One region of the Dermatophilus congolensis genome, then DNA from elsewhere that is predicted to be linked to it. Evidence: riboswitches for the same ligand, from Rfam matches in the RefSeq annotation. Region 1 holds a riboswitch; the other holds the start of a gene.
What was found. Region 1 has a riboswitch for thiamine pyrophosphate ahead of CKV89_RS05530 (ECF transporter S component). Riboswitches for the same ligand answer to the same signal wherever they lie in the genome.

Region 1 (16,086 bases):
GGCGCGCTAGCAGCACGACGACCCGCACGGCGAGTCCGCTTCTTAGCAGCCTCCGGCTTAACCGCTTCCGCATCCGAAGCCACTACTTGCGCTGCTGCCTCTTCAACCTTTGCTTCGGCAGCCTCAACAGGCGAAACAACCTCCGGCTCCGTAGCAACAATGGCAGTCACCGCCTCGCCCACAGCGGTGCGGGGCGCTCCTGCAGCCCGACGACCCGCGCGGCGAGTCCGCTTCTTTACTGGCTCAGGTGCAGCGCCCTCAGCTCCATCACCCTCAGCGGCCACCTGCTCCGGAACGCTCTTGAGCGCAGCCGCTACCTTCGCCATAGCAGCAGCAGAAACGCCACGGCGCTCCTCACCAGACTCTTCTAGAACCTCTTCGACCGGCTCAATAACTTCTTCTTCGACCGGCTCAACTTCCTGCGGCTTAGGCTCAGGCGCTTCGACGTTCTTACCTTTACGACCTTTGCGCGCCTTACGCCCCTCACCATCAGGCTCACCTGAAGGCAACTTAGGTGTATTCCGAACGATGATTCCGCGCCCATGACAGTGCTCACACGTCTCAGAGAACACCTCAATCAGCCCAGCACCGACCCGCTTACGCGTCATCTGCACCAGACCAAGCGAAGTCACCTCAGCAACCTGGTGCTTAGTCCGGTCACGCCCAAGGCACTCAACCAGGCGACGAACCACCAGCTCACGGTTAGACTCCAACACCATGTCGATGAAGTCGACCACAATGATGCCGCCGATATCGCGCAAACGCAGCTGATTAACGATCTCCTCAGCCGCTTCCAAGTTGTTTTTAGTGACGGTTTCTTCCAGGTTTCCGCCTGCCCCAACAAACTTGCCCGTGTTCACATCGATGACCGTCATCGCTTCAGTGCGATCAATAATCAACGAACCGCCGCTGGGCAGCCAGACCTTACGGTCCATCGCCTTAGCCAACTGCTCATCGATGCGGTAAGTCGCGAAAAGATCTGCTTTCTCAGTCCACTGAGTCACACGATCACGCAGATCAGGAGCAACAGACTCCACATACTCACTCACCGTTGCCCACGCGTTACTTCCCGAAACAACAAGCTTCGAAAAGTCCTCGTTGAAGATGTCACGAACAACTCGGACAGTCAGCCCCGGCTCCCCGTGCAAGAGCACCGGTCCATGGCCACTCGCCGCTTTCTTCTGGATCGTTTCCCACTGACGCGCGAGACGCTTCACATCAGCGGTCAATTCCTCCTCGCTGGCGCCTTCGGCAGCAGTCCGCACGATCACGCCAGCATCCTCAGGAACAATCTTTTTCAACAGCGATTTCAATCGCGCACGCTCTGTGTCCGGCAACTTACGAGAAATCCCCGTCATAGAGCCATCCGGCACATACACAAGGAACCGTCCAGGCAACGAAACCTGACTCGTCAAACGAGCACCCTTATGACCAATCGGATCCTTGGTCACCTGCACCAGCACGTTCTGCCCCGGCGAAAGAGCATTCTCGATACGACGCTGACTACCACCCTCAAGACCAGCAGCATCCCAGTTGACTTCACCGGCATACAGCACACCATTACGGTTCTTACCGATATCAACGAATGCTGCCTCCATCGACGGCAACACATTCTGAACACGACCCAAGTAGACGTTACCCACGCTGCTTGCGCCAGAGCTACCACCAGCACTGCCATCAGCGCCAGAGAGATAGTGCTCAACTAGCACACCATCCTCAAGCACACCGATCTCAATCCGATTATCGACCTCACGGATCGCCATAACCCGTTCGACACTTTCACGACGCGCCAAAAACTGCGCCTCCGTGATGATCGTGCGGCGCCGACCAGCCTCACGCCCGTCCCGACGCCGCTGCCGCTTCGCCTCCAAGCGGGTTGAACCCTTAATCCCAGTCGCCTCATCACGGCTCTTACGCGACTCACGCACACGAGTCGTTACACCAGGAACATCATCTTGAGCCTCTACCGAAGACCCTGCACGGCGACGGCGACGGGTACGCCGACGACTAGAACGGCCTTCCTCATCCTCACCACCCTCATAGTCATCGCCGTCCGAATAAGAATCACTCGAAGAGTCATCGGTGTCCTCATCCGCCGACGAAGATTCCTCGTCAACAGACTTCACCGCATCTTCGCTGTCCTCCCCCAACGAACGGCGCCGTCCACGCCCACCTCGCCGACGTCGACGGGTGCGGCTCTCACTGGGCTCGGACTCATCAGCGCCATCCTGCCGCTCTTCAGCCTCGGCGACATCTACCTGCGCATCGCCATCAGCAGCATCTTCCTGCGGAGCTTCCAGCTCCGCATCCCCTTCATGATCACTGCGGTGACGAGCCCCACGCCCACCCCGACGCCCGCGGCGACTACGCCGCGCACCACGGGATTCCCGTTCGTCCTCGCCGTCATCACTGCTCTCACGCGGCTGCGGCTCCTCAACTTCATCAGCTGAAGACTCGGTCACCTCCACCCGCTCAGAACGCACACGACGACGCACCGTCGTCACGGCAGCCGGATCGGGAGCCTGAAAAATCAACCCAAAACTTGCACCCGCAGGTGCTGCAGCCGCCCCACCAGACACGGCCGTAACTTCATCCAACTGCGCATGTGATGTGTTTTTTTCATCGGAAGCCATCTGGCATTCCTTCCCGCAGCACGCCAACGGCGACCACGCCCATAACCTCTTCACCGCGCGCGCCAATGTTCGTCAGCGCCTATGGAACCGGTGTATCCGATCCACTAAAAGTCTGATCTCCAACCCCACTGGCTCGCGGTCACGCGTCACCTCATGGAGTAGCCGAAGCAGTTCCGGCAGCGAATGGATCGGCCACCGCTGCGGCTGCGAGCTCGAGCGGGCCTTGGGCCAAGCGCGTCGCCTTAACTGGACGCGCAACGTTCAAATCTACGGCTGCTCGCATCGCAGCAAGAACATCTTCGGGGCGTACGGCGGGCGTGGTATGCCGCACTACCATTTCCAGTATCGCACACGGAGCCGACTCCGATACCGAGCGCATCGACAACACCGCCTCGCGAGTGTCATAAGTGCGTGGACCCTTCTTCAACACCCGTGTGATCTCAGCCTTCTCCAAATTCAGATACGCAGCTACCGCCCGATCCAATTCGGCGCGCTCTTCCTGAGAAACCTCACCAAACTCCAAACGCCACAGCGAGCCCTCCATCAGCTCAGCCAACGAGCCACCAACACCCTCAACCACCTCAACTACCCCATACCCATCCGGCAAAGCAGCATCCAAAGCTTCACGAACGGCCTGCGGATCCAACCGTCGAGTCACCGAAATCTCGACATACTCAGCCTCACTCGCAGTACCTGTCGGAGCCGCATTCGTATACGAAATTTTCTGGTGCGGATGGAATCCAGCCGAATACGCCACCGGGATCGCTGCACGACGCAAAGCTCGCTCCAGCGCACGCTGGAAATCACGAGTAGAGGTAAACCGCAGCCGCCCCCGCTTCGCATAGCGAATACGTAGTTTCTGCACCGCAGGATCCGGCGCTGGCCCAGTAGGAACCCGCTGACGTCGCTTCTTCGCAGGCTGCGACACCGACTTCTCCGACGTCTTTACCGCATCAGATTCACCACCGGTCAACAACGCCTGCTCTGCAGTGGTATCGCTACTAGACATGGTCCAAAAGCCTAACCGCCCCCACGCCTAGCTCAACTCGGTGAACCCCAACACCCTGCATACCTGAGCAACCTCATAGCCCCAAAACACTCAAAAACCACGGCAACACAGCCAAAAATCCACCAAGAAAAATCACCACAGAATCCCATCGATTCCACACCGCAGGCTCAGCCCACGTACGCCGTACCCCTGGCTCCCCCAACCGTTCATACCCGCGAGCCGACATCGCCACCGTAAGCACCCCAGCCTGACGCAACGACTCAACCAACAACGCAATCGTCAACCGCCACAACTCCCCTGCCCTACCCAACACACCTCGATCAGCCGCCACACCCCGAACCCGACGCGCCCACCTCAACTCCTGCCACTCCTGCGATAACGAATCCAACCGCTGCAACGCAGCCACAGCAGAAAGCACCGCGCGCGCAGGAAAACGCAACCGCTGCCCCAAGTGATCCCCCAGCTGCGAGGCATCCACCAAACCAACAAGCACAACCCCCGGCCACGCAAAATACGCAACCCGCAACCCAGCAGTCGCAGCCACAGCTAACGACGAATCATCAGCAAGCAACCAATTCGACCAAGTCACCGAAGCCACCGCAAGAACCGGCGGAACCATCCGACGCCAGTCACAAGCAGCCCTCCCCGCGATCCCCACCGTGACAACCACAACAACCAAAAAAGCCACAGCCCCCACGGGAAAAGACCCAATACTCAACCCCCCAACGGCAACAAGAAACGAAAACCCCATAAGAGAAAGCGGCCCAGCCTGGCACTCCAAAAAACCGGCCCGATATCCACCCACGCTCCCTGACAAACCAGCATCACTCATCAGGAAACCTCAACCGTGCTATCAACTAACCCCGAACTCCCACACAGTGACCGATCATGACTAGCCACAACGACGCCCGCCCCCACCTGACGCATCACACTCATAACACCAGCAACAGCCGCCCACGTACCTCGATCTTGACCAACAGTAGGCTCATCAAAAGCAACAAAACCAGGGCCATGCAACACCGCAGAAGCAACAGCTAAACGCCGCTTTTCCCCCCCAGAAAGAGAATGCGGATTACGGCCTAACACATGCCCCAAAGACAACGCTTCAGCGACTTGCTCACCGCGCTGCTCAACACCCACCAGACCCAAAACACGAGCCGTCACCAGCAGACTATCCCAGACAGTGTCAGCCACCACCGTCTGCGAAGGGCGTTGCGGCACCCACGAAATACGCGCAGCGAGCACGCGCGAACTCCACTGTGCAGGCGAAGAAGAACCCATAAACCCTTCACCAAAAAGAGCAGACGTTGCCCGAACCGAACCCGACGTAGGCGCTGCAAGACCAGCTAAAAGCCGCAAGAAAGACGACTTACCCGCCCCACTACGTCCATGTATCCCCAAAACCTCTCCAGCTCGCACACACGCATCAGTAGAAGTAAGTACCTGCACCGGCGTGCGCCGCGTCCACGTCAACGAACGCGGCGCAGCACGGACCCACTCAACCTGCTCCGCCACCATCAACACATCACCAAAAGCAGGCCGTTCTCTCTCCAGATGCCCCGCGACAAACAGCCCTTCGGAAAGAGACAGCGGCGCCGGATCAGGCACACCCGGCACCCACAACCCCAAGCTCGACAACATCTCACGGCATGTGTCCACCTGGCTGACCGGAAAATCCGACACAAGAGAACCCTCAGCGCCCATCACCAGCACTCGATCAACAAGAGGCAGCCATGGCCCAATACGATGCTCAACCACAATTAAAGTGCTCCCCCGAGCACGCACCGACTGATCAACAGCATCACGAACCACAGCTGCCGACTCCTCGTCAAGACAGGCAGTCGGCTCATCCAGCAGCAGCACCTCCGGGCGAGGAGCAATCACCCCCGCAAGGGCAAGCCGCTGAGCCTCACCCCCAGAAAGCGCCAAAGTCGAACGTGACGTTGGATAAGGGAACCCCACCAACTCCAAAGCTTCCCGAACAGCCACATGAATATCAGAGCGAGGCATCGCGGCGTTCTCGCAGCCAAAAGCAACATCACGACCAACCGTGGCTGCCACCCGTGCATCCGCAGGATCTTGAGTAAGAAGACCAACATTGCCTCCGCGCTGCAGCGAACCACACAAAACGCCAGGATCAACCTCGCCTAAAACACCAGCGATCGCATGCAGCAACGTAGATTTTCCTGCACCAGAAGGCCCGATGAGAAGCACTCGCTCACCAGGGTCTATGTGAAGATCAACCTCATGCAGTACCGGGGTCTGTTGCCCCTCGGGTGTCCACGTCAGACCTTCTAAACGCACTGCACCGCAAGGCAAGTTTTTACCCGACACAATCAGCGCCTGCCATCCGAACCTGGCTGTTGAAGAGCATCACGCCCCGCAGGCAACGCCCGCAGCGCCCCCGTCGATGCAAGAGCACGCATGATGCTCCACCCACCGCACCCGGCAATAAATACACCCGAAACTGCAGCAGCCCCCAACGACACAAAACGCCACACCCAGGCATATTCAACCTGATAAACCCACCACTCATAACCAGCAATCTCCGCGACCGCGGCAAGAAAACCACCAAGGATCGCAACGCTTAGCCCTGCTCGACGCCACCGGAATAACGCGAATGCAGCCTCAACCCCCAGCCCTTGCAACGTGGCGGAAACCATCACCATCGCTCCCCACTCATTACCAAGCGCCATCTCCACAAAAGCAGCAATACACTCGATAAACACTGCTGCACCCGGCCGACGCACAATAAGCATTCCGACAACACACGGCAGCAGCCACACACCCAAGGTCAACGACATCAGTGGCGGAAACACCAAAGCCAACTTCACAAAGGGATAGAGCAAAACATCCCACGCCCAGAACGCCACTCCGAACGCGACGCCCAGCATCGCCAGAGTTACGAAATCAAGCCCACGCCACGCTGCTGGCCCACCACGTGCCACTGCAAAACATGCCCGCTCATCACCGCTTCGTGACGTTTCCGTTCCTACGGCCATCAGAACACCCGTTCCTCACCGCGACTGCGGTGCTACACGGGGAATAGGCGCCATTTGATAGACGCCCACGAGAAGATCCCGACTCCCTACACCGGTACTAACCGGATCAGGTTCGAGGGTCTGCGGAACACCCGCACTCTCAGCGCTTCCTGCGCTCCCCTGTCGTAGAAACGAGCATACACACGCTTCCTCCACCGCGGCCTTGGACACCTTCCTACCTGCCCATACCACGACGGGGCGGCGCGAGCTTTTCACTCACGCCGCCCCGCATCTTCAAATCAACACACTGCGCCTAATGCAAACTCAGTGCACGAATAACTCACCCAACTTTCTCCGTGAGTTTTTCAGCTCCATCCCGCAACACTGTCAAAGGCAACAACGTCGCCCCTGTAGGCCCAATCTCGATATCCGTCCCCATCGTTGGGCACACCCCACAGTCGAAACAAGGCGTCCAACGACAGTCGTCCTGCTCCACCTCTTCAAGGGCGTCCTGCCAGTCATCCCACAACCACTCCTTATCCAAACCAGAGTCGATGTGATCCCACGGAAGCACCTCTTCTTCAGTGCGTTCACGAGTGGTGTACCACGCTAAATCAATAGGCCACCCATGTTCATCGCTCATCACGCTGAACACTTCTGCAGCCTTAGTCACCCACCGTGCGTGTGAAAAATGTTCACTCCAACCATCAAACTTGCCACCATCACGCCAAACCGCCTCAATAACTTCACCCACACGACGATCACCGCGCGAAAGCAAACCCTCAATCTGGCCTGGCTTGCCATCGTGATAGCGATATCCGATAGACCTTCCGTACTTCTTGTCTGCCCGAATCGCATCACGCAACTTCACCAAACGAGCATCTGTCTCCTCTGGCGACAACTGCCCCGCCCACTGGAAAGGCGTGTGCGCCTTCGGCACAAACCCACCAATTGACACAGTGCAACGAATGTCTTTGCTGCCGCTGACCTTTCGGCCCTCCTCAATAACCCGAGAAGCCATCTTCGCGATCTGCAGTACATCCTCATCAGTTTCTGTGGGCAAACCGCACATGAAGTACAACTTCACCTGACGCCAGCCAGCGCCATACGCCGCCGAAACCGTCTGGATGAGATCGTCCTCACTCACCATCTTGTTAATCACACGACGCAAGCGCTCACTCCCTCCCTCGGGAGCAAACGTCAAACCAGATCTGCGGCCATTACGAGACAACTCATTAGCAAGATCGATATTGAACGCATCCACCCGCGTACTAGGCAACGACAAAGACGTATTCGTTCCCTCATAGCGATCCGCCAACCCCTTCGCGATCTCAGCGATCTCCGAATGATCCGCGCTCGACAACGACAAAAGGCCGACTTCCTCATACCCCGTCGCAGCCAAGCCGCTTTCCACCATCTCACCGATCCCAGTGATCGAGCGCTCCCGCACCGGACGGGTAATCATCCCGGCCTGACAAAACCGACACCCTCGCGTACAGCCACGGAAAATCTCCACGCTCATCCGCTCATGCACCGTTTCGGCAATCGGCACGATCGGCTGCTTCGGATACGGCCACTCATCCAAGTCCGTGACCGTGTGCTTCACTGCCCGTTCAGGAACGCCAGCAGCCAAAGCCTCATCCTTCAAACGGACCTGTTCAATACACCCATCGGCCCGATACGTCACCTCGTAAAAACCAGGAACGTAAACGCCCCCATCCACAGCCAAACGAGTCAACAACTCCGTCCGTCCACCAGGACGCCCCTCCTTTTTCCACGCAGTGATGATCTCGCTAGCCTTCAATACTGCTGCCTCACCATCACCAATAATCGCGGCATCAATAAACCGCGCAATTGGCTCCGGGTTAAAACTGGCATGACCACCGACAAGAACAATCGGGTCATCGACACCGCGTTCGTGCGCATGCAGCGGAATCCCAGCCAGGTCCAGCGCCTCCAGCATGTTCGTGTAGTTCAACTCCGTGGAAAAACTAATCCCAAGAACATCGAACTCACACACCGCACGGTGCGCATCCACCGTCAACAGTGGCACCCCCGAAGCACGCATACTCTCAGCCAAATCCGGCCACACTGCATACGTACGCTCAGCCAGGGCATCAGGACGCTCATTCAGCACTTCATAAAGGATCATCAGTCCCTGATTGGGCAGCCCCACCTCATAAGCATCTGGGTACATAAGAGCCCAACGAGCAGTCAACTCCTGCTGCTCCCCATCAGGTCCGGTGGCGAAACCACCGCAATCCCAATCCTTGACCTGGCTGTTCATCTCGCCACCGAGGTACTGGATGGGCTTATTGACCGCTCCGAGCAACGGCTCGAGTTGGTCGATTCTCGAGGTTCCACGCATACCACCAGGGTATGCGTGGGGTGATCTTCATCCCAATCGCGCCGCACTCAACACTATTCGCGCATCAAACGATGATAATTCAGAGTTTGAGCGCCGCATCAAGAGCTGCATTCAACGCAATCTCCCGAAAACTGCTGCCCCAACCTCGCTGCTCGTGAACCTCCGCAGCCAAACTATCCGCCGAATAGAGAATCTGCCCAAACCTCACCCCACGGAACTGCGCCATCGCAGACAAAGCTGAGCACTCCATCTCGACAACCTCGCAGCCCTCCCCTCGACGAGCAATCACCTTTCCCGGAGTCTCACGGAAAAACCCATCCGTCGTCCATGTCGCAGCCTCCACGAACTCCAACCCCAACTCCTCAATCGCCTCGCCACACGCAGCACGCACCTGCGCATCCGTTTCTACCCACCGATCAGCAGGAAGGTAGTGGTACGACGTGCCCTCATCACGCAAAGCTTTCGTCGGAAGAATCAATGCCCCCGCCTCGTGAGGCACCAATGAGCCACATGACCCCACCGCCACAAGCGTATCTACGCCAAGCATCACTGCACGCTCAGCAACCGTCACCGACGCAGCCGCACCCACCGGCATATTCACTAGCGCAAGTTGCTCACCCTGGTACTCCCCCACCCACATCGGTACGACCCCAGCGATGAGATCAAACTCAAACCCCACCTGCCATCCCTGAGCCACCGCAAACTTCTGGACCACATCCCCGAGGAACGCCAACACAATCCGCCGCGGCAAAACCGGGTCATTACCAGCCTCAGCCGCACGATGCCCATCACCAACAAAATCACGCACATCTGCGTCATATTCAAGAAGCGGGACCTTGCCCCCAAAGAACTGGGAACTCATACCGACGGCACCACCGACGAAAGAATCTGCCTTGTCTGCGCCACATCCTGCTCCATGCACTCCAACAACTCCTCCACCGAGTCAAACTTCAACGTAGGCCGCAACATCTTCACAAACTCAACATTCACACGCTCGCCGTACAAATCCAGATCTGTTCGGTCAAGCACATAGGCCTCTACACGCCGCTGCGTGCCCTCAAACGTAGGATTCGTACCCACCGAAATAGCAGTCGGCAACATACGTTCAGTCGAACCAACCGGCATCCCCGGCCGAATCAACCACCCCGCATACACCCCATCAGCAGGAACAAGACCCTCACTGTCCGTACTCAAATTAGCTGTCGGGTAACCCAGCTCACGCCCACGGTGATCCCCATGAACCACCTCACCAGAGACAACATGCGGACGCCCCAGAACCTTGGCCGCCTCCCCCACCTCACCACGAGCAAGGAAATCCCGAGTCATCGATGATGACCACCGCTGCACAGCAGCCTCTGAGCCAGCACACACCCCCACGTCATCAAGAACCACCGTTTCGAATCCAAACTCTTCACCTAGCGCACGCATCGTCTCCACATCGCCCGCATTACGGTGCCCAAACCTACTGTCACGGCCCAGAATCACCGCCCTAGCGTGAAGACCCTCCACGATCACTTGCTGCACAAACTCCCGCGGACTCAACTGCGCAAACTCCGCAGTGAAATCCAAAACCAGCACGCCACCCAAGCCACTATCAGCCATCCGATCCAACCGCTGAGAAGTGCTACACACCATCTCCGGCGCATCTTCTGGACGGAGCACAGCCAATGGGTGCTGTGCGAATGTAATCGCCACGGAAGTCAACCCCCGCGACGCAGCCTGCGAATTCAAAGCGCTCAACACCGCTCGATGCCCCCGATGCACACCGTCAAAAGTTCCTATCGTCACGGCAGTCGGGCCGAGATCGGCGGGCAGATCAGATACCTGGTTCCAGCGCAGCACGACGACTACTGTATCGCCCGCCCTCTACCCTCTGCGCAGGCTACGCAACGTCTGAGCGCGCGCACGCGCCGCAGGCAACGCAACATCACGATAAATCGCAGCACACTGCTCATCTCCACGAGACTCAGCTCGACGCAAAAGCACCTGCACATCACTAGGTGCCTTGTTCTGCGCGAACTTACATTTGGCGACCACGCGCTCAATCGGAATCTCAACTCCCACCACTGCGCGCAACATCTTTTCGATGAAATCACCTGGAGCATCATCCGTGCGCCACTGCTCAGAAGACCCAGACTCAAACCTGTCACTCAACTGAGCCACATGTTCACGTAACCACACCGAATCCTCATGCAACAGCAAAGGCCCATATGCATGCACAACAACGTAATTCCACGTAGGAACAACCCGACCTGTGTCTTCATGCGACGGCAACCCAGCAGGCGAAACATACTCGTCCGGACCCCGAACAATAACTAACGCCTGCCCCCCTGGCTCCCGCCGCCCATAATCACGCACAATCGGGTTATTTCGCGCCACATGCATACGCAGCCTGCCCCACAGCGTTCCGTCATCAACCCACTGCAAAGGCAGAAAAGTCGCCTCAGGAACCCCATCAGTCACCGTCACCACATCAGCAGTCTGCGCAGACGCTATATACCCATGCACCTGCTCATCAGACATCCGAAAATGCGCCGGAACATACATAGCCACACGCTACGCCGCCCCACACACCCACCCGTTCTCAAAATTCCTTACGGGAAAAGAACGCGGAAACGCTCCAAAACCACTGGCATGTCCTCGGCGAAATCTCGACCATGAACAGCCTGATCAACAAATTCGCGACGGCGCGTACGCTTCCACGACGACACTGCCCCATCCCCTTCGCCTTCCGCGCGCACATGCTCAGCATCCACCTCATCAAAACGAACCACCCGCACCTGCGTCGTCACCACCAGCGCACGCGGATCGCCCACCCCATCAAGCACAATCCCCATCGCTCCCACCTGCGGCAAATCAGTCCCAGCCAATTCGTAATCCCACGCTGCGGCCGCCGTTGCAGTTTTCTTACCCTGCAAAATCAACTGAACAGCCAGATCTGCCTCCTCTGCTGAGGTACCAAAAGCCCACGCAGGAGGGCGCAAACTATCACCGGCATTCGGACCAAAAACCACAGGCACAGGATTCAACATTGCCCGCAGTTTTGCCTCCTCCCAGAAGGCCTCGATCTTCTCGCCTTGAGCATCTTCCAACAAGTGCTGCCCCTCCTCGACCTGCACTACGCACCTCACCCACAACGCATACACACCCTGAACACTGCCCCTGAAATCAAGGGGCAGAGAAAACCACCTCAGGCATCACACGCGACGACGATTCATCAAGAATCGCTACTAACTTCCCATCAGGACCAAATGCAGCAACTGGACCAACCCGCCCTGGAAGTTCTGCAGGAATACGAACCCCATGCGAAAGCTGCTCAGCCATATCTTTATCCAGCTCCCTAACCGGCATAGAAGCACGCGCCGCTTCTTCCAACGACACCAACGGCAAGCCAGAAGTACCCACCTGCGGATTATCACCATTGCGAGGAGCACCCGCAGCTCGCGCCCGCTCAAGCTCCTCCATGGTAGAAGCGCGGTCAAGCGTTATTTCCCCTACTCGAGTGCGCCGCAGCACCGTCAAATGACCACCGACGCCCAGCAAAGTCCCCAAGTCACGAGCTAAAGCACGCACATACGTACCCGAGGAGACAGTCACCTCAATATCAAGGAAAATAGCTGGAACAGGGTCAGCAGGAATAGCAGATACCGGCGCCAGAGAAGAAACCTCTTCGCCTCGTTCACGCCGATGAATCGCAGCAGGATCTTGTGCCTCCTCCTGCGGGGGAACTACTTTCCCACGACTCACCTGATGAACATGGAAAGCAGAAACCCGAACCGGCCTGCCCTGAAGAACAACTTCCTCTCCAGCTCGCGCACGCGTATACGAACGCTTCCCATCAATTTTGATAGCGCTCACCGTGCTAGGCACCTGAAGAATATTCCCGGTGAGAGAAGCAACAGCTTTGCGAATATCTTCATCAGACAGCGCCTCAATAGAGCCCGCTGGCGCCACGGAAGTTGCTACCCCTTCCGCGTCATCTGTCATCGTGCCAACACCAAGGCAAACCGTAGCGGTATACGTCTTATCCGCTCCGACGATGTACGTGAGCATGCGCGTCGCTTTATTCACTCCAACGACCAGCACACCCGTTGCCATCGGATCAAGAGTGCCTGCGTGCCCCACTTTGCGAGTGCCAGCAAGGCACCGGCACAGACCGACCACCTGATGCGAAGTCCATCCAGCGGGCTTATCAACTACGAGAAGCCCATCCCCCACCGTCGGGTCGATCTCGCGTGCCACGACTCAGTCTCGCTCCTCGTCAGCGCTCTCATGCTTGTACGGGTCAGCTTCTCCTGCGAACTGAGCGCCACGAGCCGCAGCCAGCTCAGCATCACGTTTACGCGTTTCCGTCAGCAACTCCTCGATATGCGCTGCTCCCTCAGGAAGCGCATCAAGCACAAATTCCAAAGTAGGAGTTAAGCGGATACCCAACCCCTTACCGACGTAGGAGCGAATGCGCCCCTTGTTCTCAGCCAACGCCTCAGCATTCCGTTCCCGCTCTTCATCATCGCCAAGAACCGAATAAAAGACCGTAGCCTGCTGAAGATCTCCCGTTACGCGCACATCGGTGATCGTGACCATGCCGATCCGCTCATCTTTGACTCGTTCACGCAACGCCTCAGCAACAAGAACCTGAACTCGATCTGCAACCTTACGGGCGCGTGCAGGATCCGCCATAACTTCCACCTTCCGTGCATTCCCGCAGTAGAACGCTTCCCTACGGGCTCTAACCGTCTCTATCTGCTAAGCACCGCGGGTAACAACCTCAACACAGTGCAGGTGCACACAGATGACACATCCTAGATGATCCTGATACCTGCCTGCCCAGGCCGTCCGATCGCACAAATCAGAACAACACCCTAGAAAATCCCATACGTACGGCCAGTGGCCGTGCCCTCGCAAGGACACGACCACCAGTTATGAAGGTTTTTACCTATCTCATCAGGTGCGAGGGATCTCGACCATCTCGTAGGTGGTAACCAAGTCGCCAAGCTGGATGTCGTTGTGCGAACCGAGGTTGATACCGCACTCGTATCCTTCGCGGACCTCAGTGACATCATCCTTGAAGCGACGCAGACCGCTGATCTCCAGCCCCTCAACGACAACCACGCCATCGCGGGTAATGCGTGCTTTGGAGCCCCGTTTGATCGTGCCCGACTGCACCAACGAACCGGCAATGTTGCCGAACTTGGAGCTACGGAAGATCTCACGGATCTCAGCAGAGCCAGTCTCGCGCTCTTCGTACTCCGGCTTCAGCATGCCCTTCAGAGCAGCCTCCACCTCTTCGATTGCCTGGTAGATAACCGAGTAGTAGTGGATGTCAACACCTTCGCGCTCGGCATATTCAGCGTTCTGACCTTCAGCTCGAACGTTGAAGCCGATGATGATGGCGTTAGAAGCCACAGCAAGGTTGATGTTGTCCATCGTGATGGCGCCGACACCGCGGTCAATAATCCGCAAGTCAACTTCATCACCGACATCAATCTGCAGCAACGAGTCTTCAAGAGCCTCGACCGAACCCGACACGTCACCCTTCAGGATGAGGTTAAGAGTGTCGACCTTGCCTGCCGCGAGAGCCTCGTTGAGATCTTCAAGACTGATCCGCTTACGTGCCTTCGCCAGGGAGGCCTGCCTGTCTGCTGCCTCACGCTTCTCAGCGATCTGACGAGCAGTGCGGTCATCAGGAGCCACGACGAAGGTGTCACCAGCACGCGGAACGCTAGACAACCCCAAGACCTGCACCGGACGTGAAGGCAAAGCCACATCCAGGTTGTTGCCGTGCTCATCCAGCATGGCGCGTACACGACCGTAGGCAGATCCGGTGACAATCGAGTCACCGACAGCCAGCGTTCCGGACTGCACCAAGACAGTGGCAGTAGCACCACGACCACGGTCCAGGTTGGCTTCGATCGCAACACCACGCGCATCTTTGTCGGGGTTAGCGCGCAGGTCCAAAGCAGCATCCGCAGTCAGCAGAACAGCTTCGAGCAAACCGTCGATGTTCTGGTTCTGCTTCGCAGAAACATTGACGAACATCGTGTCGCCGCCGTACTCCTCAGTGATGAGGCCATACTCAGCCAGCTGAGCGCGAACCTTGTCAGGGTTGGACTCCGGCAAGTCGACCTTGTTCACCGCAACCACGATCGGCACACCAGCAGCCTTGGCGTGGTTCAACGCCTCAACCGTCTGTGGCATAACGCCATCGTTTGCAGCCACGACCAAAATCGCGATGTCGGTGACCTTGGCACCACGGGCACGCATAGCCGTAAAGGCCTGGTGACCAGGAGTGTCAATGAACGTGATCTTACGTTCTTCACCCTCGAGATCAGTCGTCACCTGGTATGCACCGATGTGCTGGGTGATGCCACCGGCCTCACCCTCGATGACATGAGCATTACGAATAGCATCCAGCAGGCGCGTCTTACCGTGGTCAACGTGACCCATGACCGTGACCACCGGAGGCCGCGGCTCTAGGAGCTCGTCATCTTCGGCTTCAGCTTCGTTCTCAAGGTCGATACCGAAGCTTTCGAAGAGCTCACGCTCTTCATCCTCAGGTGAAACGACCTGAATGTCGTAGCCAAGCTCGGCGCCAAGAAGCTGGAATGTTTCCTCATCCAGCGACTGCGTAGCTGTAGCCATCTCACCGAGGTGGAACAGCACAGTCACCAATGCCGCGGGATCTGCATTGATTTTGTCAGCGAAGTCGCTCAGAGAAGCACCACGGCGCACACGGATGACCGTGTCACCGCTACCGCGAGGAACGTGCACACCACCAATAGAGGGGGCCTGCATCTGCTCAAACTCTTGACGCTTCGCGCGCTTGCTCTTACGCCCGCGTGCTGGCTTACCGCCACGTCCGAACGCACCCTGGGTACCGCCACGACCGCGGAAGCCACCGCCTCCGCCACCGCCACCGCCGGGGCGACCGCGGAAGCCACCGCCGCCACCGCTACGGCCGCCACCGCCACGCGTGGGGCGTTCTCCTGGACGCGGCACCGCTGCAGACTGCGGCATCATTCCCGGGTTAGGACGAGGTGCTCCAGGACGGGGTGCTGGACGTGCCCCACCTTGACCGCCTTGGCCGCCCTGACC
Region 2 (16,086 bases), 640 kb from region 1:
TAGGACCGGTTGAGGTGGGGTTGGTGTTCCCGGTTAGTAGCGGGGTTTGTGGGGTTCGATGTGTTCGATCCAGGCGAGGATGCCTCCTTGGAGTTGCCAAACGTCGTCGCGGCCGGTGTTGAGGAGGGTGGTGAGTGCTTCGGTGGAGCGGGCGCCGGATTTGCAGAAGAGGATGGCGGGTTGGTGGGTGGGGACGGTGGTGGGGTTGGTGATGATGTCGTTTTTGGGGATGAGGGTGGCGCCGTCGATGGTGACGAGTTTGTGTTCGGTTGGTTCGCGGACGTCGATGAGGGTGAATTCGATGGTGCCGTTGGCGCGGTCGTCTAGGAGGGTGTGGAGTTCGGTGGGGGTGATGGTGTGTTCGGTGATGAGTGGTTGTGGTGGTTGGGTGCAGGTGGTGGGGTAGGTGGTGAGTGTGGTTGTGGGGGTGCGGTTGGGGTCGGGGTGGATGGTTAGTTCGTTCCAGGTTCCGGTGAGGGCGTTGTGGATCATGAGGCGGCCGATGAGTGGGGTGCCGATTCCGGTGATGAGTCGGATGACTTCCATGGCCATGGCTGATCCGATGGAGGCGCAGAGGGCTCCGAGTACTCCGGCTTGGGCGCAGGAGGGGACGCTGTTGGGGTTGGGGGGGTCGGGGAAGAGGTCGCGGTAGACGGGGCCTTTGCCGGGCCAGAAGGTGGATAGTTGACCGTCGAAGCGCAGGATGGCGCCCCATACGCAGGGGGTGTTGAGGATTTCGGTGGCGTCTGCGATGAGGTAGCGGGTGGCGAAGTTGTCGGTTCCGTCGACGATGATGTCCCAGCCGGTGAGGATGTCGAGGGCGTTTTCGGGGGTGAGTCGTTGGTTGTAGGTGGTGATGTTGATGGTGGGGTTGATGTCGGTGATGGCGGTGCGGGCGGAGTCGACTTTGGTGGTGCCGATGTTGTTGGTGGTGTGGATGATTTGTCGTTGGAGGTTGGATAGGTCGACGGTGTCGTCGTCGATGATGCCTAGGTGTCCGATGCCGGCGGCGGCGAGGTAGAGGAGGATGGGTGATCCTAGGCCTCCGGCGCCGATGACGAGTACTTTTGCGTTGAGTAGTCGTCGTTGGCCGAGGGTGCCTAGTTCGGGGAGGATGGCGTGGCGTGCGTAGCGTTGGGCTTGGTGGGGGGTGAGTTCGGGGGCAGGTTCGACCAGTGGCGGGTAGGTGTTCATGGTGTAACCATGCCTGTCGTGGGTGATGATGCGTGGGCGTGGATGCGTTGGGGGATGCGTCCGGCGTGGCGGGCGAGGTAGCCAGCTTCGACGGCGTGGGCGAAGGCGCTGGCCATGTGGGTGGGTTGTTGGGCGCGGGTGACTGCGGTGGCGAGGAGGACGGCGTCGCAGCCTAGTTCCATGGCGCGGGTGGCGTCGGAGGCGGTTCCGATTCCGGCGTCGAGGATGACGGGCACGTGTAGGCGGTGGGTGATGAGTTCGATGTTGTGGGGGTTGAGGATGCCCAGGCCGGTTCCGATGGGGGCGCCTAGGGGCATGACGGCGGTGCAGCCGAGGTCGGCGAGGCGTTGGGCGGTGATGGGGTCGTCGTTGGTGTAGGCGAAGACTTTGAAGCCGCGGTTGACGAGTTGTTCTGTGGCGTCGATGAGTTCGATGGGGTCGGGGAGGAGGGTTTGGTCGTCGGCGATGACTTCGAGTTTGATCCAGTCGGTTTCGAGTGCTTCGCGGGCGAGTTCTGCGGTCAGGAGTGCTTCGAGTGCGGTGCGGCATCCGGCGGTGTTGGGCAGGATGCGGATGTTGAGGGAGCGTAGGAGGTCGAAGAGGGATCCGGTTTGGGTGGGTGTGTAGCGGCGGATGGCGACGGTGGTGAGGTTGGTGTGTGAGGCGATGAGTGCTTCGCGGAGGATGTCGAGGTTGGGTGCGCCGCCGGTTCCGGTGATGAGTCGGGAGGTCAGGGGGGTGTTGTCGATGGTGAGTGGGGGGATGGTGGGGGTCATGGTTAGCCTCCTTGGACGGCGGTGACGATTTCGATGCGGGCGTTGGGGCCGGGGATGGTGGTGGCCCAGTTGCTGCGGGGGATGATTTCGTTGTTGAGGGCTAGGGCGATGCCGAGGGTGGTGCCGGTGGGGGTGTGGCCTTCGGGGGTGATGGTGTGGCCGGTGATGTGGGTGATGATGTCGCGCAGGGTGGTTGTGGTGGGCAGGGTGTGGGGTTCGCCGTTGATGGTGATGGTGATGGTGGTGTTCATGGGGTCCTTTGGTGGTGGGTGGTTAGGGGGTGGTGGTGAAGCGGTGGGGTGTGAAGGCGGTGATGTCGGGTAGTGGGTGGGTGGTTGGTGGTGTGGTGATGGTGGCGGTGATGGTGGCGCCGATGGCGGGGGCGAGGAGGATGCCGTTGCGGCCTAGTCCGGTGGCTAGGGTGATGGTGGTGCTGATGGGGCCTAGGAGTGGGGCGTTGTCTTTGGTGACGGGGCGGGGTCGGGCGATGGTTTCGGTGATGGTGAATTCTTCGATGCAGGGGAGGAGGCGGATGCCGTCGCGTAGGAGGGTGTGGATGCCGCCGGCCTGGACGTGGGGGGTTTCGTTTTCTCGGGTGGTGGCGCCGAGGATGAGGTTTCCGTTGGTGCGGGGGACGAGGTAGATGGGGTTGCCGTTGACGTGTCCACGGATGATGTGGGTGAGGTTGTGGCGGAGGTTGGGTGGGGGTGTGAGGCGGATGACTTCGCCGTAGGCGTTGCGGATGAGGCCGGTGAGGTTTAGGGGTAGGCCGCTTAGCTGGGTGGCGTTGGTGGCGTTGGCGATGATGGCGTGGTCGGTGGGGATGGTGTGGCCGTTGGTGAGGGTGATGCCGGTGACGGGGCTGGTGGGGTCGGTGTTGTCAGTGTGGGTGATGCCGGTTGCTGGGGTGGTGTGGATGGGGATGTTTGCGTTGGTCAGGGTGGTCAGGAGTGCGTGGGCTAGGAGGCGGGGGTCGACTTGGTGGTCGTGGGGGGCGTGGAGGGCGCTGGAGATGGAGGGGGTGAGGAGGGGTTCGATTTTGCGGGCTTGGCGGGTGGTGAGGGGGGTGAGGGTGAGGCCGAGGCTGTGTGCGTAGGTGGCGAGGTTGTGGAGGGTTTCTCGGTCGGCTGTGTCGGTGCCGATGTGGAGGGTGGGGGTGTTTTGGTGTCCTGTGGGTAGGTTTGTGGTGGTGAGGCGGTGGATGAAGTGGGGGTAGAGGGCGGCGGAGGCGAGCATGAGGGGGGTGAGGTGGTGTTCGTTGTAGGTGGTTTCGCTGGTGGCTGCGAGCATGCCGGCGGCTGCGTGGGTGGCGCCGTTGGCTGGGGTTGGGTCGATGAGTTCGACGTGTGTGCCTGCTTCGTGCAGGTGCCATGCGATGGATAGTCCGATGATGCCGGCGCCGATGATGGCGATGCGCACAGCTTCCTCCCTTCGCCGGTGTTAACCGGACAGGTTCGAGCGGTCGGTGGGCGCTTTGGTTGCGTGCCACCCTCTCAGCCCGTTTGTGGGGCTCCCGCGGATGCTGCGGTTTACCGTACCTGCATGGCTTCTTGTGAGGGTGTTGGGTTGGAGAATTCGGGTGTGGATGTTGTTCGTCGGTTGGGGCGGGCGCGGTTGTATTTGTGTACGGATGCGCGGGGTTCGGCGGGGGAGTTGCGGGATTTTGTGCGGCGGGTTTTTGCCGGTGGGGTGGATGTTGTGCAGGTGCGGGATCGGTCGATTTCGACGGCTGATGAGGTGGAGGCGTTGCGGATTGTGCGTCAGGAGGCGCGTGCGGCGGGGGCGTTGTGTGCGGCGAATGATCGTGCTGATGTGGGGTTGGTGGCTGGGGTGGATGTTGTGCAGGTGGGGCAGGAGGATTTGTCGCCGGTGCAGGTGAAGTCGGTGTGTCCGGGGGCTTTGGTGGGGGTTTCGACGCATTCGCGGGAGCAGTTTGTTACGGCGATGGCTGCGCCGGAGGTGGATTATTTCTGTGTGGGGCCGGTGTGGGCGACGCCGACGAAGCCGGGGCGTGCTGCGGTGGGGTTGGGTTTGGTGGCTGAGGCTGCGCGGGTGGGGTCGGGTAAGCCGTGGTTTGCGATCGGGGGTGTTGATGTTTCGTCGGTGAAGCGGGTTGTGGATGCTGGTGCTGAGCGGGTGGTGGTGGTTCGGGCGTTGACGCAGGCTGATGATCCTGAGGGTGCTGCGCGGGCGTTGCGTGCGTGTTTGCCTGGGTGAGTGTGGGTGGTGGTGGCTGGTTGTTGGGGCGGGCTTATAGCGGTTATTTGCGTTGTGACGCAATGAATTTGCCAAAGATTAAGAAGATCGTTCGATAGGGGTGGTCAACTGACCGACTCGCAACTAAAGTTAGGCTTACCTTAATGAGGAGGCGATACATGGCCGTCAACCCAACACCGAGCATCTGCTCCAACGCGCGAGCAACGTCCCTGGCACGACGTCTCGTGGGTGGCGAGGGTGCGGCAACGCTGATGCGCTATCGGATCGACCCCGAGTCCTGCCTCGAGGTCGCAGCGCATGGTTTGGATTCAAAGGGCCGGATCCTGCTCGCCTTCTCGCGTCATTCCGGCATGGGTGCCCCATCGACAGACGTGCTCGAGGAGGTCCGAGTCGACATCAGACTCGAATCCCCTGACCCACGCGTACGAATCCTCGCGGCAACACTGCACTACCTGGGGGTGTTGCAGTGGATCCCCGAGGATGAACGCGACGGGTGGGCCAACAGTCCTGGGATTCCGGAAGACGTGGCCGCGGTAATCGAGGCCGGCGGCGCGCTCGCAGTCGTGAACATCAATCGGGTGCTAGTTCATGACAGTGCGGGAGTGGCGCCGGTCTCGGCCATCGCGATGAAAAACTACCCGGTTTCGCCATTGTGTGGACCGGGGGTGATGGGCAGTCTTGAGGCCCACGATGCTGTTTTATCTTTCCCTAACCATGAACTTCGAGCCGTCATTACTGCTGTGGTGGAAGGTCTTGCTGATGGTGACGTGCTTGATGAGCGCCCATCTCATGGGGGCTGTGAGCACACCCAGGATCGCGTCTATTGCGTAGATGTTGATTCCACCGGCATTACGCTCATGCACATTGGTCCGCTTGGGGGGATGAGTCGGATCGTTCACGTCGAACTTCCCGCTGCCGCCACGGTTGAGGATGTCCAAGCCACGTTGGCAGCAGCGGTTTCTCAAGCTCGGTCTCATCGCGTCCATCCGCGCATGTGATTGAGATCAAAAAGTGCGTGGCCCCCATGCTGGTGGGGGCCACGCACTTTTAGGCACCTGTTTTTATGACGCCAGTAATTTCAGCTGTGAGAGCTCAGGCGTTGCTGTAGTGCTCGCAGGTCGCGGTGTCGCCGCCGATGCTGATGGCTTCGGCAGTGCACATTAGGTCAGTGTTGTGGGTGCATTCCAGGCGCTGGCATGCACCGACACGGCCGTTGGCGTCAGTGAGTCCGCCGCGGGCGTCGAGGGCAATGAAGGTGCCGCAGGAGGCGGTGCCGTTTGTGCCACCAACGGTGATTGCGCCAGCGGTGCAGCCGGAGTCATTGAAGGAGCAAGAAGTGGTGGTGCAGGAGGAAATGATTGGAAGCGTGGACATGGTGCCTACTTTCTGAGAAAGGGTTGTGCTGTCCGCAGGTCTGTTGTTTTCAGGTTAGGGAACCGTTTTCGCAGCGATAGTGAGGTGAGGCTGCCCTCAATGCTGCTGGCGGGCAGTGTGATGGGGTTCGTAAGTCTCTGAGCTGGGTGCATATTCGGGCAGTGGGGTGGTCTCATTTTCCGTGAAGTGACCTAGATCACATATGTATCCATGGATGTATAGACGAGGGGCGGTGTTGTTGCGCTTCCCATGACAACACCGCCCCTCGTAGTGCCTACAGGCAGATCAGGATTCCCCTGGAGTCTTGTCTTCAAGCGAAGGCTGCCGTCGACCATGCTCAGGAACCAAGGTGAAATACGCGATCGTGAGCAGGGAGACCCAGATCAATCCCACCCACAAGGCCACTCGCGTATCAGGGAACCAACCAATCACGCCCACGACAAACACAAGAAACGCGAACGTTGCCCACGTGCCGACAGGGTGGAACGGCACCGGGTACTCAGACTCCTGCAGGCCCCGCTGCTTGATCTCCCGGCGCATCGCCAAGTTCGACAACAAGATCATCAGCCACACAAGCACCGTCGCGAACGTCGCAATTGAGGCGATAATTTTGAATACGTTCTCGGGGATAACCGCATTAAGTACAGCCGCCACCGCTAATGCCGCGCACATGACCACTACGGTCATCCATGGGACACCATTCTTTGATACTTGGGCAAACACTTTCGGTGCCTGTCCCTGCTGAGCCAATCCGTATAGCATGCGGCCAGCGCCAAAAGTGTCTGAATTAATCGCAGAAACTGCAGCCGTAATAATGATCACGTTAAGAATCGAAGGCGCAGCAGGGACTCCAAGCGTAGAGAAAATCTGCACAAATGGACTTGAGTCGCCAGTAATTCGATTCCATGGAACTAGTGACATGATGACAATCATAGTGAGTACGTAGAAAATCAAAATACGTACCGGAACAGATCCCACTGCCCGCGGAATTGCCCGCTTAGGATCAGATGCTTCACCTGCAGTGATGCCAACATTCTCTACTCCACCGAAGGCGAAAACCACAATCGACAAAGATGCGATAATTCCAGCCATTCCTGTAGGGCTGAAGCTGCCGTGATCAAAAAGATTGTGCGGTCCCACGGCTACCCCAGGTTCAAAGGTGATTCCTTTAAACATGAGGAATGATCCACCAATAATCATCGCGACAATCGCACTGACCTTCACGATCGTTAACCAAAACTCGAGCTCACCAAAAACTTTGACGTGCCGAGTGTTCACGGCTCCGATAAAACAGATCACAGCTGTGACCCAAATCCAGCGAGGCGTTTGCGGCCACCAAAAAGCCATATAAACAGAAAAAGCAGTCACATCCGCGACCGCAACAACGAGCATCTCGAAGGCATACGTCCACCCGGTTAAAAACCCAGCAAACGGACCCATGTAGCGAGCTGCATACTGCCCAAAAGATCCCGAGACAGGGTGCCGGACAGCCATCTCACCCAAAGCGCGCATCACCATATACACGGCAGCGCCCGAGGCGAGATACGCCAAAATCACCGCAGGGCCAGCAGCCTGAATAGCCGCGGCTGAACCGTAGAACAGGCCTGTTCCGATAGCCGAACCGAGCGCGATGAAAGTGATGTGTCGCAGGGTGAGGCCGCGCGTAAGTTCGCCATGCTCATGCACCGTCGTGGCTGTGGTCGTGGCGTGTGTTTGTCCACCGTTGGGGTTGTTCGGTTTGGACATGTGGGCCCCCTCTCCAATGAATTGACACGATGCGATCGTTCGACAATTTCTACCGCTCCCAGCAAATACACACTGAGATCGACCAATTCTGTGCCGTGAACTCGTTATCGTGCGGATGGTGTCGCACCAGAACACGGTCGGCAACATGAAAACAACGTAGGGAGTTCGTGTGGCTCAAGTTCCCGCCGCGATGAGTGCTCTTAGGATTCTGCGCTATTTAGGGACGAGACGGGGACCTGTTTCAGCTGCGTCAATCGCAACAGCACTTTCTTTGCCTCGATCCAGTGTCTATCACCTGCTTGCCGCACTCATCGAAACTGGTTTCGTTGTCCACCTTGAAACCGAACATCTCTACGGAGTAGGGCCAGCCGCAGCTGAACTTGGAACTGCCTACTCCCGGCAGGTACCCATCGCCCGTATCGCCACCCCAGTCCTCGATGCCCTCGTTGAACGCATAGGAGAAAGCGCTCACTTATCGGTCCTTCTAGGCCAAAACGTTGTCTACGTATCCGAAGTACGAGCCCCGCGACGTCCCATGCTCGTCTCAGAGACAGGCGTACGCCTGCCCGCGCACCTGACCGCCAGTGGCCGGGCCATCCTTGCTGCACTACCTGCCAAACAAATCCGCGCCCTCTACCCCGATGCCGCATCCTTTCCGCATAGCAGTGCTGACAAAACCAGTTGGTCTCCAGGGCGTCTGCGAACCACCCTCCAAAAGGTCCGTGCCCGCGGCTGGGCTGTTGAACGAGGCGAAATCACCGCTGGCATGAGTAGCGTCGCGGTCGCCATCCATGACCACCTTGGATGGCCTTGCGCAGCACTGGCTTTCACCGTCGAAGATGAGCGCCTTCCTACAGAGCGCGAGCCCGCTCTCATTAATGCCCTGCGTGCCGTCGCGAACAAACTCGAAAACACCCTCTGCGCAGAAAACTCACCCCGCGCCCACCCCAGTGCTTAAGGCAAGTCTGAAATACGAGACAGCAAAACAGTGTTGATCCACCATCGGCGCCTCAACCAATGGTGGGATACGGTCAGCCGCGGTCTGCCAATGTCGGGAGACTGAATGCCGGGTAGCCCGCGACCACAGCGTGTATACACCACGAAAGGGACGTCATGGGCAAAGACCAGGCTCTGCGCGCAAGTCACCTCGAAGCAGCCGCCGCCACCATCGCAGCCGCAGCACACGTAGGAGACCGCAGCGGCGTTGAGACCATGACCACCTACCTCGAACGCTTCTACCACCACGTTGCTACCGAGGAACTCCTCACCCGCACCCCCGAAGAACTCGCCGGCGCCGCAGCATCCATGCTCGCCACCGCCCATCAACTCACCACCAGCACCCGCGAACGCGTCCGCGTCTTCACCCCCACCGTTGAACGTGACGGCTGGGCAAGCGGCCACACCGTCGTCCACGTCGCCACCGACGATGCCTCCTTCCTCGTTGACTCCTTGCTGGAACACCTCGAACACACCAAAACCCGCGTCCACTTCATTGCTCACCCCCAGATCTACGTACGCCGCGACGACGAAGGAACCCTCACCGACGTCGTCGATGTTGCCTCCGGGGCACAAACAGACCCCACCCCCACCGACGCCCTGCGCGAATCTTGGATCCACATCGAAATCGACCGGCTCAACGACCACGCAACCGAAGAAAATCTCGCCGCTGAACTCCTCAACGTCGTCCGCGACGTCCACGCCGCCGTCGACGACTTCGATGCTCTCGAAGCCCGCGCCATAGAAATCCGCGACAACCTCACCGAAAACATTCCCAACGTCGACCCCGACACCGTCCACCGTGCCCGATCCCTCCTGGACTGGGTCGCCGGAGGACAATTCATCTTCATCGGCGCCGCCGACTACACCGTCGAACGGCAGCAAGACGGCCACGGCCGTGACACCGTCGAGCTACGTCGCATCCCCGAAAGCGGTCTAGGCATCCTCTCGTCCCGACGCTCACCTGAAACCACCATCGACCACGCCAAGATCCTTACTGGCGTTGCCGCACAACTTGCACTCAAACCCGTCGCCTACGTCTTCACAAAAGCCAACGCCACCTCCACCGTCCACCGGCGTGTGCGCCTCGAGTACATCGGCATCAAACAATTCGACACCGCCGGAAACGTCACCGGCGAACGTCGCATCATCGGCCTGTTCACCGCCCCCGCCTACGTCTGGTCCGTCACCTCCCTGCCCTACGTCCGCGACAAAGTCCAAGCTGTCATCCACGAAGCCGGCTACGTCCCTGACAGCCACCTCAGCAAAGACCTCCTCGCAGTCCTAGAGTCCTACCCCCGCGACGACCTCTTCCACGGCACCGTCGAACACATCACCGCAGTCGCCACCGCCGTCGTCCACCTGCGAGAACGACGACGAACCCGACTCTTCCTGCGCCACGACCCCTTCGGCCGCTATGTCACCGCCCTCATCTACCTACCCCGCGACCGCTACAACACAGACGTACGCATCCGCATCCAAGACATCCTCATGTCCGCCTTCAACGGCGACGAAATCGAATACCGCACCCGAGTCAGCGACGCCTCCTTAGCTCAGATTTACGCCATCGTCCATGGCGTCGACGCCTCCGATGCGCGCCAAATCGACCTCAATGAACTCGAAGCCCGCATCGTCGAGGCCACCCGAAACTGGGACGAAGGCTTCGCCGAAGCCGCCACCGCCCGCTTCGGCGAAGGACCCGCCGCCGCCATCATCGCCCGCTACGGGCGAGGGGTCGATCAGGTCTACAAAGCCGACGTAGCCCCCCGCGTCGCTGTGGCTGATGTCGTGGCTCTCGAATCCTTCGAACACGAACCCGAACGTTCCATCCGCCCCGTTGTCCACCAAACCCCCGGCGCACCCAATAACCAGCGCCGCATGAAAATCTACGCCCGCCAAGAAGTCTCTCTATCCGACCTTGTTCCTATCCTCCGTGACACCGGCGTACGCGTCACTGACGAACGTCCCTACCGCCTTCACCGCGCCGACGGGACCTCTTTCTACGTTTACGACATCGGCCTATCCATTCCCGACAATGTCACCTGGCGCCGCGGCACCGGACGCGTCACCGCCAGCCGTGAAACCTCCACTCTGGCCTTCGAAGACCTCGTCGCTGATGTATGGGCAGGCCGGGCCGAATCAGACTCACTCAACGCCCTCGTCCTACGAGCAGGCCTAACTGGCGACGAAATCGCCGTGCTGCGTGCTATCACCTCCTACATAGCCCAAGCTGGATCGACCTTCAGCCGCCAATACGTCGAACAAGTTGTCCTCGACAACCCCGAGCTCGCTGCCACTTTGCTGCGCTACTTCGAGGCCCGTTTCGACCCCGAGGCCTTCCCAGGCGGCACCGATAACCCAGCGCGTATCGACGCCGTTACCGCTATCGAGAGCGAACTCATCGACAACATCGCTCACGTAACCTCCCTCGATGAAGACACCATCTGGCGTCGCTTGCACTCCGTCGTTGCATCCACCGTCCGCACCAACCGATACGCTCACCGCCGCGTCGACACCCTCGCCTTCAAACTTCACCCGGCAGGCATTCTTGGCATCCCCGAACCCGTTCCTGCCGTAGAAATCTGGGTCTACAGTCCTCGCGTTGAAGGAACCCACTTGCGCTTTGGTCCCGTTGCTCGCGGTGGGTTGCGCTGGTCAGACCGCCGAGAAGATTTCCGCACCGAAATTCTGGGCCTGGTCAAAGCCCAAATGGTCAAAAATGCCCTCATCGTCCCCACTGGATCTAAAGGCGGTTTCTACGCTAAGCGTCTGCCCGCTGCGACAGACCGTGACGCCTGGATGAACGAGGGAATCGCTGCTTACAAGCTTTTCGTTTCCTCCCTTCTAGATGTCACGGACAACCGCACTGACGAGGGAATTCACACTCCTGCAGGTGTGCTCCGCTATGACGAAGAAGACCCCTACCTCGTTGTCGCAGCCGATAAAGGCACAGCCCGCTTCTCTGATATCGCCAACGACATCGCCGTCGACTATGGATTCTGGCTTCAAGACGCCTTCGCTTCTGGCGGGTCAGCTGGATACGACCACAAAGGAATGGGTATCACCGCACGAGGCGCCTGGGTCTCTGTGCAACGTCACTTCCGTGAACTAGGCATCAACGTTCAAACCCAAGATTTCACCGTTGTTGGTATTGGTGACATGAGCGGCGACGTCTTCGGTAACGGCATGCTGCTGTCTGAACACATCCATCTCGTCGCTGCATTCGACCACCGCCACATTTTCTTGGACCCCACTCCCGATGCAGCGGCCACATACGCTGAACGGCGGCGCATCTTCGATCTTCCTCGCTCCTCCTGGGATGATTTCGATCGCGCCCTGCTCTCTAAGGGAGGGGGGATCTACCCCCGTACCGCTAAACGCATTGACATCAGTGAACAAGCAGCTACAGCGCTCGGACTGGAAAACACGAGCTCACTGACACCCTCCGAGCTCGTCGCGGCCATCCTGCGCGCACCCGTTGACCTCCTGTGGAACGGCGGTATCGGTACCTACGTCAAAGCCACCACCCAAACCAACGCCGAAATCGGTGACCGCGCCAACGACGCAGTCCGTATCAACGGCAACGAACTACGAGCACGTGTTGTCGGAGAAGGTGGAAACCTCGGCTTGAGCCAGCTTGGCCGCATCGAAGCAGCTCGTAACGGCGTTCTTCTCAACACTGACGCTATCGACAATGCTGCTGGCGTCAACACATCTGACCACGAGGTCAACATCAAGATCCTGCTGGGTGATATCGAACGCACCGGAGATCTCACCCGAAAACAGCGCAACGAACTCCTTGAGTCCATGACTGAGGAAGTCGCCGCAGCCGTCTTGCACGATAACTACGAACAAAACGTCCTTTTGGGCAACGCGCGTATGCAGGCTCCCGCTATGGCAGGAGCGCACGCTCGCTTTATGGACGCTTTGGAGAAAACCGGACAACTTGACCGGAGCCTCGAATTCCTTCCATCGCACGAGGAATTCGCTGCTCGTCTCAGCCGTGGTGAGGACCTCACTTCACCTGAGATGAGTGTCCTTGTCGGCTACGCCAAGATCTCCCTCAAGAACGCGCTTGGCAGCGCCCGTTTGCCGGATGACCCGTGGCTTGATCGCTATGTAGAGAAGTACTTCCCTAAAGCACTACGAGAGCGATACGGAGATCGTTTCTCTGAGCATCCGCTTCGCCGCGACATCATCATCAATGTTCTTGTTAATGGCCTGGTTAATCGCGGTGGTGTTACGTTCGTGCACCGGTGTCAGGAAGAAACTGACGCCACAGTTGAACGTATCGTCGCGGCGTATGTGATCGCCTCTGAGGTGTTTGGGCAGCGTGCTTTCGCTGAACGTGTCCAGGCGCTAGACAATGAGCTTGCTTCCACTGCTCAGACCACACTTCACCTAGAGTTCCGGCGTCTCATTGATCGAGCGGTTCGGTGGATTGTCACTAACCGGCCGCCGCATTTGAACATTGGTGACGAGATCGAGGCTTTTGCCCCCGTCGTGGAGTCACTGCATGATCGGGTACCGGATCTTCTTACTGGGCCTCAAATCGATGAGTTCCGCGAAGATGTTTGCGCCCGCATCGATAGTGGTCTTCCTGAGGATCTTGCCCGTGATGCTTCAGCCTTGATCTTTGTTTTCTCGTTGCTCGATATTGCCGAGATTGCTGTGAATACTGGTGTTGACCCAGCTGAGGTGGCCTCGATCTACTATGCGGCTCTTGGCCAGATCCGTGTTGGTGAACTGCTTGTTCGGGTAGAAGCCCTCGATCGTGACAACAGGTGGGATTCCCTGGCCCGCCAGGCTCTGCGCGATGATCTTTATGACGTGCTTCGCAGTATCACCACAGTTGTTCTGGAGTCCGAAGCCGGCGAGGGCGATGCAGCTGATGCTCATGAACGTGTGCGTACCTGGGCTCAGGTCCACGCTGATGTTCTTTCTCGTCTAGACGGGATCATGGAAGCCATTGACACGATGCCAGAGGCTGGTCTTGCGCCTGTTTCGGTGGCTGTGAGAAGTCTGCGTGGGGTGATTCGCACTACATCTGCGCGGTGAAAGCTCTGCAAATGTAAAAGGAGATCCGCACCAGTGGTGCGGATCTCCTTTTAATCGAGCGAGTGACGGGAATCGAACCCGCGTATTCAGCTTGGGAAGCTGATGTTCTACCATTGAACTACACTCGCATGCCTGTTCGATTCCAAGACCTTACCAGTCGATCCAGTGGATTGTCTTGATCTCGAAGGTTTTTCTTCGGTAGCAGATGTGGCGATCACTGAGTGCTCCACACTGTTTAAAGCCAGGCGCCAGTCTACAGCCAGCTCACTGGTGGTACATCCACGCTGGAAAAAGGCGGCGATACTTTGTCACCTCACTCATCCGCGCATCAGCGCCACGCCATGAGGTAGTAGAGGACCGGTGACATGACCGCCATCAGTATTCGATACGCCAAACAACGCGCCCGTAAATGCGCTGGACGCATCCTGCGCTGCGTTCAGGGAGCTAGCCGTCGCAATCCCTCGTACGAACAGAAACCACTTGTTCCGGCCCCTCGAACTGTGGGAACCAGCATTCTTTATCTGCATCACAGCACTGGTGAGAACGTGTGGAAGGGGGGTGTTCCTGAACTTCTTGCCGCGCATAACGGCGAGCACGGTACTGCGTACAGCATCACCAAAGGTGCATACCCGCACTGGCCACACTCGTGGACTAATGATCCTTTCGACTACTGGCGTGCCTGGGTAAAGCATCGCGGGCAGCGGCGCTTTTTTCGTCAGGAAACCCTCGATGAGTTGTGTGCCTCGTACGACGTCATCGTCTGGAAGCACTGTTTCACTGCTGCTCAGATTGCTGCTGCGGATACCCCTGGGGCTAAAAGTGACGGGGATGTGCGTTCTGCGTTGAAAACGTTGCCGAACTTTAAAGCGCAGTACATGGCACTTCGTGAGGTAATGCGGGCACACCCTGACACCACTTTTGTGGTCTGGACAGTGCCGCCACGAGCCGTGGAAGACACAACCGCGGAGGAAGCGGCGCGTGCCGAAGAGTTCGCGCGCTGGGTACGGCAGGAATGGGATGAGCCGGGGGACAACATCCACGTGTTCGATTACTACGGGTTGGCTGCCCCTGGGGGAGTGTTGCGCTCCGACTATGCGGTAGCGCCGAATGATTCGCACCCGAGCGAGGAATTTTCGCGGGAGGCTGCTGCTGCGCTGGTGGCTCGACTCACTGCGGTGCTGGAGGGACGTCAAGAGTGAGGTGTTGCGGCCGAGCAGTGTTGTTGCCCGGCCGCATATCACTGGTCTAAGCGGTGCGAGCGGAGTCGCGGCGGACGGTCAGGCCGGTAAGCAGCATGGTTGCTCCCAGGATGGCACCGACCCCTTCGCCTGCACGGAAGCGAGCATCGATGAGGGCTTCGAGGCCAAGTTCTTGGAGTACTGCCTGGTGGGAGAATTCGCGGCTTGCTTGTCCTGCTACGAGGTAGGCAGCGACGCCGGGTTCTTCGCGGGTGGCTAGTAGTGCAGGGATGGAGGTAGCCAGGCCGTCGAGGACGACGATGCCAGATTTCTCGGCGGTGCCGAGTATCAGGCCGTAGAGGTAGGCGAACTCTCCTCCGCCCAGGTGGGTGAGTAGCTCGGCGGAGGTAATAGATGCGGGGGCCTTTTTTCCTTCGGGTAGGCCGATGCGTTCGAGGGCGGCGCGAACTACGTGGGTTTTGCGTTCGAGCATGGCGGTGTCAGAGGCGGTTCCCAGGCCGACGGCTTTGTGCGCGGGGATGCCGATTGTCGCTGCGGTTAAGGCGGCAGCGATGGTGGTGTTGCCTAGGCCAACTTCGCCTAGGAGGACTAGGCCTTGGTCTGCGAGGGTGTTTCCATGTGTGCGGCCGGCCGTGATGAGCATGTCGACGTCGAGGGGTGTCAGGGCGTCGGTGTGCATGATGTCGCCGCGGGGTCCGGTGGGTCGGTGAATGTGGTCGGCGGCGGTGAGGGGGGAGGAATCGCTGCTGGTACCCACTCCGCAGTCGATGATGATGGAATCAAACCCGTTGGCGGCGGCCATGGTTGTGCCTACTGCTTTTCCGGCGATGCCTGCTTCGGCGACGACGCGCGTGATGGAGTTGGGGAAGGCAGTAACGCCCAGGTCGTGTACGGGGTGGTCGGCGCATGCTGTGACGAGGGTTGCGGTGGTGAAGTTGATTCGTCCAGCGGTGATGATTTTGTTGATGGCTATGTCGAGTTTGCCTAGGGATCCGGGGGCGGTGAGGAGGAGATCGGCCTCGTCGTAGGTGGCTACGTGTGCGTTTTGGTCAGGGGCGTGTAGGTGTGAAGTGGGTGCGGGGGTGCTGCCGTTCCACCGTTCTCGCATGATGAGAGGTTCGAGAGGGAGGCGTTTGGACCAGGCGCGTCGTTCGAGGCCGGGGCTGGGGGGAAGTTCGTCAGGCCAGCCGATGCATAGCCAGCCGAGTGGTTCTACGTTCTGGGGTAAGTCGACGAGTTGGGCGAGTTCGTCGGGTTGAAAGAGAGTTACCCATCCCATGCCTAGGCCTGCGGCGCGGGCGGTGAGCCACATGTTTTGCATGGCGGCGGCGCAGGACCATAGATCAGCGTCGGGGAAGGTTGCTCGGCCGAGGACTCCGGGGGCTGGGGCGCGGCGGTCGCAGGCGACGATGATGCCGATGGGGGCTTCGCGGATGCCTTCGACTTTGAGGTCGAGGAGTTGGGAGCCGCGGTCGGTGGTCATGTTTTGCGCTTGGGCGATTTTTGCGCGTTCGGCCATGAGTGCG

Region 2: linked by a shared signal. The riboswitch ahead of thiO (glycine oxidase ThiO) and the one ahead of CKV89_RS05530 (ECF transporter S component) in region 1 are both predicted to bind thiamine pyrophosphate.

What each region holds. Positions count from the first base shown of each region.
Region 1 covers NZ_LT906453.1:1,280,978-1,297,063, reverse strand. The annotation lists gene CKV89_RS05550 (Rne/Rng family ribonuclease) at 1-2,633, opposite strand, end outside; gene CKV89_RS05545 (TIGR03936 family radical SAM-associated protein) at 2,785-3,498, opposite strand; gene CKV89_RS05540 (energy-coupling factor transporter transmembrane component T family protein) at 3,716-4,474, opposite strand; gene CKV89_RS05535 (ATP-binding cassette domain-containing protein) at 4,474-5,856, opposite strand; gene CKV89_RS05530 (ECF transporter S component) at 5,979-6,644, opposite strand; TPP riboswitch at 6,711-6,815, opposite strand; gene CKV89_RS05525 (TIGR03960 family B12-binding radical SAM protein) at 6,964-8,991, opposite strand; gene CKV89_RS05520 (nucleoside phosphorylase) at 9,071-9,853, opposite strand; gene CKV89_RS05515 (bifunctional riboflavin kinase/FAD synthetase) at 9,850-10,833, opposite strand; gene CKV89_RS05510 (FMN-binding negative transcriptional regulator) at 10,858-11,538, opposite strand; gene CKV89_RS05505 (ASCH domain-containing protein) at 11,586-12,110, opposite strand; gene truB (tRNA pseudouridine(55) synthase TruB) at 12,160-13,233, opposite strand; gene rbfA (30S ribosome-binding factor RbfA) at 13,237-13,671, opposite strand; gene infB (translation initiation factor IF-2) at 13,936-16,086, opposite strand, start outside.
Region 2 covers NZ_LT906453.1:639,700-655,785, forward strand. The annotation lists gene moeB (molybdopterin-synthase adenylyltransferase MoeB) at 34-1,194, opposite strand; gene CKV89_RS02725 (thiazole synthase) at 1,191-1,970, opposite strand; gene thiS (sulfur carrier protein ThiS) at 1,973-2,221, opposite strand; gene thiO (glycine oxidase ThiO) at 2,244-3,389, opposite strand; TPP riboswitch at 3,380-3,497, opposite strand; gene thiE (thiamine phosphate synthase) at 3,513-4,187, shown strand; gene CKV89_RS02745 (hypothetical protein) at 4,346-5,185, shown strand; gene CKV89_RS02750 (DUF1540 domain-containing protein) at 5,280-5,561, opposite strand; gene CKV89_RS02755 (amino acid permease) at 5,847-7,307, opposite strand; gene CKV89_RS02760 (IclR family transcriptional regulator) at 7,498-8,265, shown strand; gene CKV89_RS02765 (NAD-glutamate dehydrogenase) at 8,421-13,361, shown strand; tRNA gene CKV89_RS02770 (tRNA-Gly) at 13,419-13,489, opposite strand; gene CKV89_RS02775 (hypothetical protein) at 13,727-14,560, shown strand; gene bluB (5,6-dimethylbenzimidazole synthase) at 14,607-16,086, opposite strand, start outside.